2 regions of the Pseudomonas sp. E315 genome follow, and region 1 is predicted to be linked to the other one. Evidence: riboswitches for the same ligand, from Rfam matches in the RefSeq annotation. Region 1 holds a riboswitch; the other holds the start of a gene.
What was found. Region 1 has a riboswitch for cobalamin ahead of ACZRJQ_RS03210 (ABC transporter substrate-binding protein). Riboswitches for the same ligand answer to the same signal wherever they lie in the genome.
Positions count from the first base shown of each region.

Region 2: it holds a riboswitch for cobalamin, as region 1 does, so the genes downstream of both, cobW (cobalamin biosynthesis protein CobW) here and ACZRJQ_RS03210 (ABC transporter substrate-binding protein) in region 1, are expected to answer to the same signal.

Region 1 is NZ_JBUZPJ010000001.1:689,874-697,560, reverse strand. Features, by position in the region: gene ACZRJQ_RS03215 (acetyltransferase domain-containing protein) at 1-591, shown strand, start outside; cobalamin riboswitch at 626-819, shown strand; gene ACZRJQ_RS03210 (ABC transporter substrate-binding protein) at 959-1,972, shown strand; gene ACZRJQ_RS03205 (FecCD family ABC transporter permease) at 1,981-2,985, shown strand; gene ACZRJQ_RS03200 (ABC transporter ATP-binding protein) at 2,982-3,761, shown strand; gene ACZRJQ_RS03195 (pseudoazurin) at 3,784-4,224, shown strand; gene ACZRJQ_RS03190 (OprD family porin) at 4,221-5,564, shown strand; gene ACZRJQ_RS03185 (GNAT family N-acetyltransferase) at 5,572-6,072, opposite strand; gene ACZRJQ_RS03180 (copper chaperone PCu(A)C) at 6,079-6,561, opposite strand; gene ACZRJQ_RS03175 (SCO family protein) at 6,591-7,196, opposite strand; gene ACZRJQ_RS03170 (fimbrial biogenesis chaperone) at 7,537-7,687, opposite strand, start outside.
Region 2 is NZ_JBUZPJ010000012.1:149,976-157,662, forward strand. Features, by position in the region: gene cobN (cobaltochelatase subunit CobN) at 1-1,056, opposite strand, end outside; gene cobW (cobalamin biosynthesis protein CobW) at 1,060-2,130, opposite strand; cobalamin riboswitch at 2,225-2,425, opposite strand; gene ACZRJQ_RS17095 (glycosyltransferase) at 2,512-3,804, shown strand; gene ACZRJQ_RS17100 (glycoside hydrolase family 5 protein) at 3,996-5,132, shown strand; gene cobF (precorrin-6A synthase (deacetylating)) at 5,129-5,893, opposite strand; gene ACZRJQ_RS17110 (OprD family porin) at 5,967-7,268, opposite strand; gene ACZRJQ_RS17115 (hybrid sensor histidine kinase/response regulator) at 7,489-7,687, shown strand, end outside.

The DNA of each region.
Region 1 (7,687 bases):
AGCCTGCGTTTACGCACCTCGTACCCGGTATTGCCGTGGATCGGCGTGATAGCACTCGGTTATTGCATTGGGCCGTGGTTCGCCCGCGCAGCGTCTGGCGCTATGCGCCAACGCAATGTGTTACGTGCAGGCATCGGCGCATTGATGGGGTTTGTGGCACTGCGTTTACTCAACGGATATGGCGAGGCGCCGTGGGTGGAACATGACACCGTTACACACACCTTGATGAGCTTTTTCAACATCACCAAGTACCCGCCTTCGCTGCTGTTTTTGGCGTTGACCTTGGGCGTTGGCCTGCTGTTGTTACTGGTTTTTGAGCGCGTTCAACAGCGCCAATGGATCAGCACATTAGCCATTTTTGGTGCCGCGCCGATGTTCTTCTACTTGGTGCACCTGTATGCACTCAAAGTGCTGTATCTGGCGAGCGTGGCGATGTTTGGCTTGAATCAGGTCAGCCACTTTGGTTTCGACAGCATGGGCGCCGTGTGGCTAACCGCCGTTGTACTGGCTGTTGCGCTTTACCTGCCGGTGCGCTGGTTCGCTGCGTTAAAAGCTCGTCGTCGGGATATATCGTGGCTTAAATACTTGTGACCCGGACATTCTTCTCCTCGGGCTGGCGTATTTCGACTAACATGCCGCCGCCGGTCCCCAAACGGGATTAAAAGGGAATCCGAGGCGCTCACTGAGCACCAAACGGAACTGCCCCCGCAACTGTAGATGCCGAGCTTGCTCCTCAACGCCACTGGGTTCACCCCCGGGAAGGCTGGAGCCAGGCGCCGACGCATCAGTCAGGAGACCTGCCGGCCGATACAAACAAACTAACCGGCGGGGTGTCCGGGAAGGCATCTTTGCTGTGCGCGTCACTCAGGTGGCGGGCCTGTACTGTATTGATCGCAGTGCTCAATGATGTGTTTCCAGACCGTACACCCGCTGTGTACGATCAAAAGGAAATTGCATCATGTTGCTGACCCGCATCGTCACCCTTGTCACCGGTCTGGGCTTGTCTGCCTTGGCTCATGCAGCCCCGACTCACTACCCACTGACCCTCGAAAACTGCGGTGCCCCGTTGACCTTTGAGCACGCGCCCGCTCGCGCCGTGACCATTGGCCAGGCCGGGACTGAAATGCTGTATGCCCTGGGTTTGGGTGACAAGCTGGTTGGCACCTCTCTGTGGTTCAACAATGTGTCGGCCCAATACAAGGCGCAAAACGACAAGGTAGAACGTCTCGCCGATAACGATCCCAGTTTTGAAGCCGTGATTGGTAAGCGGCCTGAGCTGGTGGCTGTACAGCTGGAGTGGATGGTCGGCCCGCAAGGTGTGGTGGGCACGCGCGAGCAGTTTCATGAGCTGAAAATCCCGACTTACCTGATGCCTTCCGACTGTGAAGGCAAAGACAATCTAGTGGGCGCTGATGGCACCCGTTTGCAGCCGTTCAGTATTGACAGCATTTACAAAAGCATTAGCCAGCTTGCAGAGATTTTTGACGTGCAGGCCCGCGGCCAACAGCTAAATGCGCAGCTTAAAGCCCGTCTTGAACAATCCATTGCCTCGCTCAAGGGTAAAGACCTGACGCACACCAGCGCCCTATTTTGGTTCTCCAGCGCTGACCTGGATATCGACCCCTATGTCGCAGGGCGTAAGGGCATTGCCGACTTTATGCTCAACACCCTTGGTGTGCGCAACGTCGTGCAGTCCGATGAAGAATGGCCAACCGTGGGCTGGGAAACACTGGCCAAAGCCAACCCGACATTCTTGGTAATCGCACGCATGGATCGCCGTCGCTTCCCGGCGGATGACTACGAGAAAAAGCTCGAATTCCTGCGCACTGACCCCGTGACCCGCAACATGGATGCGGTTAAAAACAACCGCATCATCATTCTCGATGCTGATGCCATGCAGGCCAGCTTGCGGATGTTCGAAGGTTTTGAAACCTTGGCCACCGCCATCAATCACTACGAACAGCCAAAATGACATCACGGTTGATGCTCACACTGCTGGCCTGTATCGCGTTGCTGTTGGCGGTGCTGGCGGGCGTTGCCATTGGTGAAACGCCGATTAAACCCGGCGTGGTGTTACAGGTGCTGGCCAATAAACTATGGGCCGCCGGGCATGTGCTGGACCCTATCGACGAAGGCATCGTCTGGAACTACCGCCTGACTCGGGCCTTGGTGGCAGCCGCCTGCGGTGCAGGGCTGGCCACATGTGGCGTGATTTTGCAGGCCTTGCTGCGTAATCCGTTGGCGGACCCATACCTGTTGGGTATTTCTGCCGGGGCTTCGACGGGTGCCGTTTTGGTGGCGTTGCTGGGGCTGGGGGCCGGCGCCATTTCGCTGTCGGTCGGGGCCTTTTTCGGTGCTGTCGCCGCCTTCGCTTTAGTGTTGCTGTTGGCCCGCATCAGTGGGCCAGCCAGCGGCACGGGTCAGATCATTCTGGCGGGCATTGCTGGCTCGCAGTTATTCAACGCGATCACTGCATTTTTGATCACCAAGTCGGCCAGTTCCGAACAGGCCCGCGGGATCATGTTTTGGCTGCTGGGTAACCTCAGTGGTGTGCGCTGGCCTTCGGTAGGGCTGGCAATCCCCGTTACATTGGCCGGTTTGGCGGTGTGCCTGTGGCATCGGCGGGCACTGGATGCGTTTACTTTTGGTGCCGATTCAGCGGCGTCACTCGGTATCCCGGTGCGCCGAGTGCAGTTTGTGCTCATCAGCTGTGCAGCGCTGGTAACCGCAGTGATGGTGTCGATCGTCGGCTCTATCGGTTTTGTCGGGCTGGTGATCCCCCATGCGGCCCGATTATTACTGGGCACTGGTCATGCGCGCCTGTTGCCAGCCAGTGCCTTGGGCGGCGCGCTTTTTCTGATTATTGCGGACATCCTCTCGCGCACCTTGATCAAAGGTCAGGTGATACCCGTTGGCGTGGTGACTGCGTTAGTGGGTGCGCCCGTTTTTGCGTTGATCCTGATCAGCCGGAGAAGCGCTCGATGACAGCCACTCATGACGTGATGCTCAGTTGTAACGCCCTGAGCTACAAAGTGCGTGAGACAGCGTTGTTACACCATATCGACTTAAGCGTTAAACGCGGCGAAACACTGGGCATTGTCGGGCCCAACGGGTCGGGCAAATCGACGCTACTCAAACTGCTGGCCAATTTGCGGCCGCCCTCGTGTGGCGAGGTGGTGCTTGACGGGCGGCGGCTTAGATCAATGACGCAACGCACCATTGCGCAAACGCTGGCCGTGGTTGAACAACAGGCTGACACCCATGACGCTATTAGCGTGTTCGATGCCGTCGCCTTGGGTCGCACGCCCTGGCTCTCGGCGTTAAGGCCGTGGTCGCGCAATGACGATGCCATCGTTGAACAAGCATTGTGTGATGTGGACGCAACGCACCTGCGCAAACGCAGTTGGCGCAGCTTGTCGGGGGGTGAGCGCCAGCGTGTACACATCGCCCGCGCGCTGGCCCAACGTCCGCAAATCCTGTTACTGGATGAGCCCACCAACCACTTGGACATCCAGCACCAGTTAGCCATTTTGAAAACCGTACAAGCCTTGCCTGTCACGACTTTGATTGCGCTGCACGACCTCAATCAGGCGCTGAGCTGTGATCGCTTGGCGGTGCTTGAACGCGGGCATCTTGTGGCGCTGGGCAAACCGCTTGAAGTGCTCACCCCGCAGCGCTTGCAGAGCACCTTCGGGGTACAGGCCCACTACTTGATAGACCCTTTTGACGGGGCGCAGATTCTGCGATTTCGCTCCTCTTAAAAGATTTTATGGATAGCCAAACATGCGTAGTTCATCCCTGACGTTACTGCTGACCACCGCGCTGCTGTGCGCCTGCGCGCAGGCGCAAACCCATGAAGTGAAGATGCTCACCCGCAGCGCCACTGCTGGCATGGTGTATGAACCGACCTACTTGCACATCGCCCCCGGTGACACGGTCAAATTCATCCCCACCCAGAGCGGGCACAACGCCGCTACCCTGCCCGGCCTGCTGCCTGAAGGCGCAACGGCATTCAAGGGCAAGATCAACCAAGAGACCGAACAGACCTTCAACGTGCCGGGGCTCTACGGCATTCAGTGCATTCCACACCTGGCAATGGGCATGGTCATGTTGATTCAGGTCGGCGAGCCGTCGGCACAGGCCGCGCAACTGCCCGCTACGCTGCCCAAGCGCGCACTGGACCGTTTGCAGGCAGCGCTTGACCAGCAACAGGCCACAAAATGAAGGCTGTTCGATCCTGCTCCGCCATCTTCCTCGTTCTCGCCAGCCCGATAAGCTTGGCCGACTCGGCTCAAGAACAGGCCAATGGCTTTGTTGAAGACAGCACATGGAGCGTGCTCAACCGCACGGTCTACGACAACCGCGAGTACCGCCACGGCGCCAGCAACAGTGGCGCACGTAATGCGTACAAGCCGAAGTCTGAGCGCAATGGTTATGCCGAAGAATGGGCCTACGGCCTGATGGGCACTGTGCAGTCCGGCTTCACTCAAGGCCTTGTCGGCGTCGGGGTCGATGCCCACACCTACCTGGCCCTGAAACTGGACAGCGGCGGCGGACGTGCTGGTAAAGCCCGCCTGCTTGGGCTCGATAACGATGGCTATCCCAAGGACCATTACGGCCGAGGTGGCGCAGCCATCAAACTGCGCCTGTCCAACACGGTCGTGTCTTACGGCGAACAGCGTGTTAAGACCCCCGTATTCAGCTCATCCGACAGTCGCCTGCTGCCAGAAACCGCAACCGGCGTGTTTGTAACCAGTAGCGAATTAAGCACGTTGAAAATGGTCGCGGGGCACTTCACCGAAAGCACAGACCGCAACGCCAGCAGTCACGATCAAGGCTTCGTGGTCAATTATTCCAATGGGCCAAAGGGCGATGCCTTCGACCTCGCAGGCATGGTCTACACCCCAAGCAAAAGTCTCAGCGCCAGCCTTTACACGTCACGCTACGAAGACACCTGGAACCAACATTACTTAGGCGCTATATACAACCAGAACATGGGGGGCAATCGTTCGCTGTCGTTTAACTTCAACCTTTATCGCACCACTGATGACGGCAAGGCACTGTCGGGCACTATTAACAACACCACCTGGAGCCTGATGAGCACTTACGCTCAAGGCCCGCACAATATCAGCCTCGGTTACCAGAAAGTGCATGGCGACACGCCGTTCGACTATGTGACCCGTGGCGCGATTTTTATCACCAATGCGGTGCAACTGTCTGACTTCAACGCGCCGAACGAGCAATCATGGCAAGCGCGCTACGACTTGGACATGACGCCCTGGAGCTTACCGGGTCTGGTGTTCAGCGCTGCTTATGTGCGCGGCAGCCAAATCGACGGTAACCGCGTCGATCCCAAAGGGGGTTATGCCTATCTGGGTTACGGCAAAAATGGCAAACACTGGGAACGGGATCTGGAAGCGCGCTATGTGGTGCAAAGCGGCACCGCCAAGGGCACTATCGTTTCGTTGCGTCATAACGTCCATCGCGGTAATACCGCGCAGGCAGAGTTAGACACTGACCAACTACGTCTGGCCGTTGAGTACCCACTGACCGGACGCTTTTAAGGGGGGATTAACGCAAGCTGCACGTCATATGCGTGGTTTGCCAGATGGGCTCAGCCTCAACGTCCACCACCGCAAAGCCTTGTCGGCGCCAAAAATCAATGGCTCCGGGCAGGAACGGATGCGTGTGCAGGTACAACAGCTCTACCTGCGCCTCAAGCGCCAGCGCCTTCAAGGCGCGATACAGCGCAGCGGCAACACCCGAACGCCGAAATGAAGGCAACACAAACAGACGCACGACCTCCATCACCTTGAGCCCGTGGTAATCAAGCTGCGCAAAACGATGGTCATAAGGCAGATACCCCACTGCCGCAATGAGCTGCCCGTCATGGCGGGCCAGTAGAAAGCGCCCTTCGCCATCAAGGTACGTCGATGCAAAATGCGCCAAATCGGCGGGTAAACCGCTGGCACTCAGCTTAGGAAACAGCTCCGCCCGGGCCTGCATGACAAATTCCACCATCTCTGGAATATCGGCATGGCTGGCGCGGTAAAGGTTCAAGAGCTGATTCATGAGCGCTTATTGAGCGTGCATCGCACCGTGGTCGTGCTTGTCCATATGGTGCATGTGCATGCTGTTCAAGGCGCGGGCCTGAGCCTTGACTTCAATCGACTCTTTCACCCCTTTGTTGTCTTCAACAATCAGGGTCAGCGGTACTTGGTCGCCCTCTTTAACTTGGCCGACCAGATCAATCAGCATCACGTGATACCCCTCTGGCTCAATGTTCACGGTCTTACCCGCTGGCAGTGCTACCGAGGCCACAGGCTGCATGCTCATGATGTCGTTTTCCATCTTCGACTCATGGATCTGCACAATCTTGGCGACTGGAGATTTAACCTCCACCAGCTTGCTGTCGGTAGTTGACGTGATGTGCATGAAAGCGCCGGTCGAAGGTTGCCCGGCAACCGTTGCCCGAACCCAAGCATCATTGACCACAGTTTGCGCTGACACATGCAAACTCAGGCCCACAAGCGGCAATAGCAGGTATTTAGCCAGTTTCATAAAGCAGGTCCTTTCAGGAATAGCGTGGGTTAGCAGACGGACATCACTGTCAGTAAGTCTTCCGTGCATTGTTTGGCCGACAGAGACGGCGACAGGCCTAGCCGCAAGATGCCTCGGGTATCAAACACAAAGCTGGTGGCCGTGTGTGACAGGGTGTAAGAAGAGCCGCTGGGGATTTTTTCGTAAAACACCTTGAACTCTTTGGCCGTGGCGGCTGTTTCTTCCAGCGTGCCAGACAGCGCAATAAAGCTTGGGTCAAAGGCTTTCACGTAGGCATCGAGCATGGCCGGGGTGTCTCGCTCGGGGTCAAGGGTGATAAACACCACCTGCAATCGGTCACCGTCTGGGCCCATCATTTTTTTGATTTGCGCGGCGCGGGCCAATGCGGTTGGGCAAACAGCCGGGCACTGGGTAAACCCGAAGAAAATCATCGGCATCATCCCGCGAAAGCTGCCGAGCATCATCTCAGTGCCTTCAGCGTCCCTGAGCTTGAACTTGCGCCCCAGGATTTCATTGCTCAAATCTTTACCGTACTTGTACGACAAACCGCTGGCGTTATCGCAACCGGCCAGCAAGCCGAGACTGAGCAAGCCAAGGCCGGTAACTACATGGCGGCGAGTCAGTAATGGATTCATGTAAAGCTTCCTCTAAGCGGCCTGTGTCCAAGACAAAAGCCTTTGCCCTGTGCAGTGTGAGCCAAGGGGGTGCCCGCTGCCTGGGCTATAGACTAAAGATCAGGCGCGTGCGATTGCTGTGGGGTAGACGCATTTCATGGGAACGCAATTTACCACTGTCCCCGGCACGCCGCACGGCGGCTCTGCCCTGCGGTGGTGCACATCGCCCCTGACAGCCCTTAAAACAGGGCAACACAACAGAGCCTGCGACAAATCGCCTCAGGTCGTCATGCGGCTCTCTCAGCAATCGAAATGGGCGCTCGAAGAGCCCCCTGCTCATGAACGGTACAACGATACGTAATCAGAGCCCGGCATCTACCCGCAAAAGCTCACTGCTTACCCCATGATCGTCATTCACTGCAAACTCAACTCTTGCCTGCGGCCCTTGAATGTAACGCTCCAAAGGCAACTCAAGGCTGGAAAAAGGCGCAAGCAAGCCCTGCGCTAGTGTC
Region 2 (7,687 bases), on a different contig from region 1:
TTGCGGGCGATAACACACCACGTCCGACTGGCTGCGTTCACTGCGCCAGGCCAGATCCTTGAAGCTGATCGGCCGGCTGATGATTCGCCCATCCAGCTCAGGCAAGGCAATGTGCATCGCCAGATCTCGCGGCCCCAAGCCTTGCTCACTCGTACGCCAGCCGGCTTCGTTGTCTTGGGCGCAAATGGCCTGAATGACAGGAATATTGCGTCGAAACGGACGCAAATGTGGTGCTTCTGGGCTGGACTGGGCAAAGCCTGTGGTATTGAGAATGACCCCGGCGTCGACTTCATCCAGCACGTCCTGAACCATCGCCAGGCAACCCGGCTCTTTAAGACTGGCCACCGCAATCGGCAGTGGATTAAGGCCAGCGGCCTGCAAGCGTTGGCAAAACACATCCACAAAAGCAGTATTGGCGGCCTGCAAGTGCGAGCGATAAAACAACAGCGCCGCCACCGGTTGGCCAGCCTGCCAATCGGCTTGCCAGTGCCGCAGTGAAGGGTTTGAGTGCTGAGGGTGATAAATCGCCGTGCGTGGCAATGTCTGCGGTTCAACCCACGGGTAATCGCGCCCCAACCATTGGCTCGCGACACAGCGATACAGTTGCAGTGCATTGTGTCGCCCGCCTTGGCGCAAAAAATGCCAAAGCCGTGCAGCCTGCTCAGCAGGCACTGTGCTCAGCGCGCTGAGTTCCGGGTCGGGGCGATCATCGCCGGGCACCAGAATCAACGTCACGCCGCGCTCTGCCAATTGCACCAAACGCTCAATGCCGTAACGCCAATAGCCAATGCCGCCGTGCAACGACAACAGAATCACTTTGGCGTGCTGCAACACCTGATCGACATACAAATCGACCGAGGCATGGTTTTGCACCTGCATCGGGTTGGCCAGACGCAGGCTTGGATAATCTTCAGGCAACTGCTGCGCTGCTTCAGCCAGCAGTGCCAGGCTTGAATCACCACTGCACAGGATCACCAGCTCAGCGGGGGTTTGGCCTAAGTCGGCTATGTTGTCGTCCGATACAAAGCCACCGGGCTGGGTCCTGAGCAAGTGCATGGTTTAGGCGCTCAACGCGGTGCGCAGAGTGGACTCAAGCAGCGCCGCATCCAGATCCTGACCGATCAGCACCAAACGCGTGGTGCGGGGCTCTTCTGCGCGCCACGCGCGGTCAAAGTGCTTGTCGAAACGCGTGCCCACACCTTGAATCAGCAACCGCATCGGTTTACCCGGGATGGCAGCAAAGCCTTTGACCCGCAGAATGCCGTGCTTGACCACCAGTTGAGTCAACGCGTCCATCAATAGCTGCTCTTGCGCCTCAGGCAGCTCAATGGAAATCGAATCAAACGCATCATGGTCGTGATCGTCGTGGTCATCATCGCCATCGTGGTGATGGTCGTGGTGGCTGTGACGGCTGTCGATGTGTTCTTCAGAACTGGCACCCAGGCCCAGCAATACGTCCAGCGGCAAACGACCGCTGCTGGCCTCGATAACTTTCACCGCAGGCGGCAGCTCTTCGGCCACTTCGGCACGTACCTTGGCCAGATCATCAGGGCTGATCAGATCGGCCTTGTTCAGAATGACCAGGTCAGCGCTGGACAGTTGATCAGCGAACAACTCATGCAGAGGCGACTCATGATCCAGATTTGGGTCAAGTTTGCGCTGGGCATCCACTTGATCCGGGAATGCTGCAAAGGTGCCTGCGGCCACAGCCGGGCTGTCGACCACTGTAATCACTGCGTCTACAGTGCATGCGCTGCGGATTTCTGGCCACTGGAACGCTTGAACCAGCGGCTTTGGCAGGGCCAGACCCGAGGTTTCGATCAGGATGTGGTCGATATCGCCACGGCGCGCAACCAGTTCACGCATCACCGGGAAGAATTCTTCCTGAACGGTGCAGCACAAGCAGCCATTGGCCAGCTCATAGACGCGACCATTGGCTTCTTCTTCGGTGCAGCCGATGGAACACTGTTTGAGAATCTCGCCGTCAATGCCCAGCTCGCCGAACTCGTTGACGATGACCGCAATGCGACGGCCCTGTGCGTTGTCCAGCATGTGGCGCAGCAGGGTGGTTTTGCCCGAACCGAGAAAGCCGGTAACGATAGTGACGGGGATTTTGGCCAGTGTTTTCATCGGATGCCCTTTGGCAAAGCGGCGGGCATACGGGACGACTGTCGCAGGCATTCGCGCGCGAGATCTCGCCACCGGATCACCCCGCCCGGTTGAAGTAAAAATCTGTTACGAGGCAGGTCTCCTGGCTTACGGCCTGGGCGTCAGCTAAAAGCTGAGCCCTGCCCGGCGCCTTCCCGCCGAATGGGCAGTGGCATTGCAGGGCAATTGAACCGTTTACAGTTGCGGGGGCAGCCGCGGCATACCGCGTTCCCTTCTTAGCTTCGCGTTGCGAAGAACCTCGAACGCGCAAGGCTACGCAGTGCGTTGTAGCAGGTCAATGTCAGGCGTGCAGGTGTGTGTGCTTTAATTGCCGCCTTTTTAGTACGTCCCAAGGAACTCCCCATGTCGTCCCCTCGCCCAACCCGCGTTCTGATCATTGGTTACGTGTGGCCCGAGCCACGCTCATCGGCGGCGGGTGGGCACATGATGCAAATCATCGAGAGTTTTTTGCAGCAAGGCTGGCAGATCACCTTCAGCAGCCCTGCTGGCATCGGCGAGCACAAGGCCGACTTGGCCTCACTGGGCATTGATGAAGTCACCATTGAGCTTAATAACAGCAGTTTTGACACCTTTATCAGTGAACTGGCCCCGGACGTGGTGTTATTCGACCGCTTCATGATGGAAGAGCAGTTCGGCTGGCGCGTCGAAAAGCACTGCCCACACGCTCTGCGCATCTTGGAAACTTCTGACTTGCAAAGCCTGCGCGATGCTCGCCAGCAGCAACTTAAAGCCCGGCTCAAACACACCGCTGAACAGGACGACTTCAGCAGCCTGTTCGCCCCGGCCCCACGCGAAACCTTTGAACAGATGGCTGGCACCGATCTGGCGCAGCGGGAAATCGCGGCTATTTATCGCAGTGATTTGAACTTAATGATTTCTGAATACGAAATCGACTTGTTGGTTGAGCAGTTCCACGTACCAAAATCGCTGCTGCACTGGTGCCCCCTGATGGTGGATCGCGTGCCTGACACATTCGTGCCCTACGAGCAGCGCCAGCATTTTTTAAGCATCGGTAACTTTCGCCACGCCCCTAACTGGGACGCGGTGTTGTGGATGAAAACCCATATCTGGCCATTGATTCGTCAACAACTGCCCGGCGCACAACTGCATATCTATGGTGCCTACACCCCGCCAAAAGCCACGGCGTTGCACAACCCGGCACAAGGCTTTCATGTGCTGAACTGGGCTGAAGATGCGCTGGCCGTGATGAGCAATGCTCGGGTCTGCATGGCGCCGTTGCGCTTTGGCGCGGGCATTAAAGGCAAAATTGCCGACGCCATGCTCTGCGGCACACCGAACGTGACCACGCCTGTTGGCGCCGAAGGCATGCACGGCGACCTGCCGTGGGCCGGTGCCATTGAGCAAAGTGCCAGTGCCATTGCGGCGGCCGCTGTTCAGTTGTATCAAAACTCGCAGGCGTGGCATCAAGCTCAGCAGCACGGGCAAGCCCTCCTCACTGCGCGCTACCTGCAAAGCCAACACGGCCCTGCGCTGATAGAGCGAATCGAAGCCTGTCGCGCCGAACTTGAGCACCATCGGCGCAACAACTTCACTGGCGCCATGCTGCGCCATCACCAGCACAAAAGTACGCAGTACATGTCGCAGTGGATCGAAGCGAAAAACCGTAACGTTTAATGTCCAGCATCAACCCTTAAATTTCGGAAGTGGCTGACAGCCGTACCGCTGCCGTTCGATTAAGTTCGTCCTCTGGAATCGTGTGGCCACTTAAGGCCCTGCTCCACAGGACGCATGACATGCTCAAAACCTTACTGGCCTGTACGTGTTTTTTTCTGCTGTTGGTCTGTGACGCATTAGCGGGCGTGCCCATTCGCTTCTGGGACAGCCCGCAGTACGGGGGCAACAGCTTTAATCGACTGCCGCCGACACTGGGCTACTTCAAGGCGTTGAAAGGTTACGGCGCCACATGGGTGCGCTTGTCGTATGACAAATGGCAGCCGCAGCAACGGGACTTTCTGCTGGGCAGTGCTGATCGCTACACGGGACTGATGCCCGCTGATTTAGCCACACTCAACGCCACACTAGACCGAGCGCACGCTGCTGGGCTCAAGGTGGTCATTACACCTCTGTCTCTGCCTGGCATGCGCTGGGCGCAAAACAACAACAATCGGTTTGATGATCGGTTATGGCAAGACAAAGCCTACTGGGAGCAAGCCGCGCAGTTTTGGCAAGATCTGGCCTCAGAGCTTAAAAATCATCCAGCCGTAGCGGCTTACAACCTCATCAATGAGCCCGCCCCCGAGCGCCAAGGCCAATTGGCAGAACACGCCACAGCACAAGCCATGCAGGCCTGGTACGCCCAGCACGCACAAACAGCCCGCGACTTGCCGGCTTTTTATAACCAGTTGATTAAAGCCATTCGTGAAGTCGACCCAAACACACCGATCATGGTGGATGCTGGCTGGTATGGCGCGGCAGATGCGTTTGAGTACTGGCCAAAGCGACTCAATGATTCAAAGGTGCTGTACAGCGTGCATATGTACGAGCCCTATGCCGCGACCAGCGCACCCAACATGAAACGCGCAAAGCCTTATCGCTACCCCGGCATGGTGCCGTTTGCAGGCCAAGAGCGTTTATGGAACAAGGCTCAAGTGGCGTCTTACCTTCAACAGCCCTTGCAATGGGCTAACAGACAACAACTTGCGCGCAATCGCTTAGTGGTGGGTGAGTTCGGCTGCATGCGCAGGTTAGCGGGTTGCCAGCAATACCTTGAAGATGTGCTGAGCACGCTGGATAAGGCACAAGTTCACTGGGCTTTTTACAGTTTTCGAGAAGACAGCTGGGATGGCATGGACTATGAGCTAGGCACGGCCAAAGTTCCTTGGGCCTATTGGCAGGCCATTGAGCGCCAGCAACCCGACCCACTGCCCCGCACAGCCACACCTGCGTTTGAACCCATTCGCGCACGGCTGGCCGCCGATAAAACTCAGCCAAACCAGCCTTAACCCGCAGACGGCACCAAACGTCGACGCAGCAAATACGTGTCCATGATCCAGCCTTTACGTTGACGGGCCGCTTGGCGTGCGAGCTTGATCTGCTCACACACATCAGCCAATTTGCCTGCGATCAAAATCTCGTCCTCAGTGCCGATGTACGCGCCCCAGTAAATATCGAGATCTTCACCAACGAATGCCTGAAACGCACACTGTGCGTCGAGCATCACGACAACATTGTCCAAATCATCTGCCACCAGACGTCGCCCTGTGGTGATGCGAATGGGCTGCCCAATGCCATTGAGTGGTATTCGATGCCTTGCCGCCAGTGCCTGCGCACTGCTGATACCGGGTATTACCTGATAGTCGAAACCTGAACAGCCATTGGCCTGCACCCGATCAAGAATGCGCAAGGTGCTGTCATATAACCCAGGCTCCCCCCACAACAAAAAAGCGCCGCACTCACCGTCGGCCATTTCGTTGTCGATCAGATGGGCAAACAGCTCTGCGCGCTGCTCGTGCCAGTTCTCAACCCCTTGGGTGTAAGACGGTGAAGCGCTATCACGCAGCGGGTCGCAGGCTTGTACCACCCGGTATTTGGGCTCACGGATGTAACGCTTACACATTTCAAGGCGTAACCGCACCAGGTCTTCAGTGGGCTGGCCCTTGTCCAGCACAAAGAACACCGAGGCGCGGTTCATCGCGTTGATCGCCTGCACAGTCAAGTGCTCGGGGTCACCTGCGCCAATGCCGATCAGTAACAGTGTTTTCATCGTGTTTATCCTCAGGGGCTGACAGGGAGTTTAGGCCCTGTCACACGACAAAACGCTGAACTGCGCGTTGGCTTTACCAGATCGACAGGTTGTAACTGACGATCAGACGGGTTTCATCAACATCGCGGGCAAACTTCGAGTAGTTGGTGCGATAGGTGGCATTACGAAAGCGCAGGCTGACGTCCTTGAACGTACCGCTTTGCACGATGTATTTAAGCTCGCTGTCGCGCTCCCACTCTTTGCCTTCTTCTGTGCTGCCCACCACTTTGATGTGATCGCCATTGACGTAGCGGGTCAAGAACGACAGGCCGTTAATGCCAATCGCCTTGAAGTCATAGTCATAACGCAGCTGCCACGAACGCTCTTGAGCGTTGGCGAAGTCGTTTACCTGCACATAGTTGACCAAATACGGGTTACTGCCATCGAGGTACGGCATGGAGGTATCGCCGTTCATGCGCTGCCAGCCTGCACCGAATTTATGCCCGCCCAGCGAGTAAGTCAGCATCCCGCCCAACGCACGGTTGTCGATGTTAGAGGCCTTGGCCGAGCCTGCATCCTCACTTTTGAGCAAGCGCACGTCTGCCGACAGCACGCCCGGGCCTACCGGGTGAGACGCCAGCAGCCCCACAAATTGCTGGCGATAGATGTCTTCGAGTTCTGAGTAGTGGTACTGCGCGGTCAAGTGCTCGTTAACCTTGTAGTCCAAACCGTACATGTTGAAGTGGTCGGACGTGATGTCGCAGGCATAACGCTTGTTTTTGCAGTTGAGGCGCAGATCCTGTGCGTTACTGGAGTCGCGGGCGGTGTAGCGGTTCAGACGCGAGGCCATGAACTTCAGGTCTTTGATTTCTTCTGATACCAACATGGCGCCATTGAACATGTTGGGCAGCAGTCGACCGTCGTTGTACTTGAGCAGCGGCAAATCCGGCAACATTGCGCCGTACTTGAAGACTGTTTCGGAGATACGCATTTTTGCGGTCAGCCCCAATTTTGCGTATTGATCCTTGGAACGTCGCGGGTCGTTGCCGGTCGAAGGCAAAAGGCCGCTGTTGCTGTCTGCCGGGCTGGAATCAAGTTTGAATCCCATCATGCCCAGCGCATCAAGGCCAAAACCAACAGTGCCTTCGGTATAACCCGATTGCAGGTTGAGGATAAAACCTTGCGCCGTTTCATCACGCTTGGAAGCCCCTTGCGGGTTAGAGCTGCTGCCATCACGGAAGTCACGATTGAAGTACACAGTGCGCGCTTCCAGCTTGGCGCTGGCGTCTTCAATAAAACCACCAGCTTGTGCCTGTGCAGTAACTCCGGCACACACTGCAAACGCAGTCAGGCATGCAACCCGGCGCTGCGACAAAAGAGGAAAAGGGACAACCATGAACAAGCTCCAGCAGCGAATCATTCGCGCAACAAAAACAAATGCACAGCCGCCTGCGGCCACAAGCCCAAGCGTGCACATTCAATCCAAAGGGGTGGCGCAATTATACGAAAGGCTATGCTTGCACCTCATTCGACCTTAGTCGCACGTAGTGGCAAAATGCCAATTTCGTAGCAATTACAACGTCTAATCGCATTGAATTCACACTCAGGACCCTTGCATGAGCGCCGTATCCCCCGTCAGTACGCTTGAGGCGCTGGCAGAGCGCATGAACAAGAAACGCAATCCACTGGGCGACTTGGCTAGCTGGCCCCAGAGTTTGCGTACCTGCACGCAGCTGGTACTGGACTCGCCCATGCCCATGTTGCTGTTGTGGGGCAAGCAACTGACGCAGTTGTATAACGACAGCTTTGCGGCAT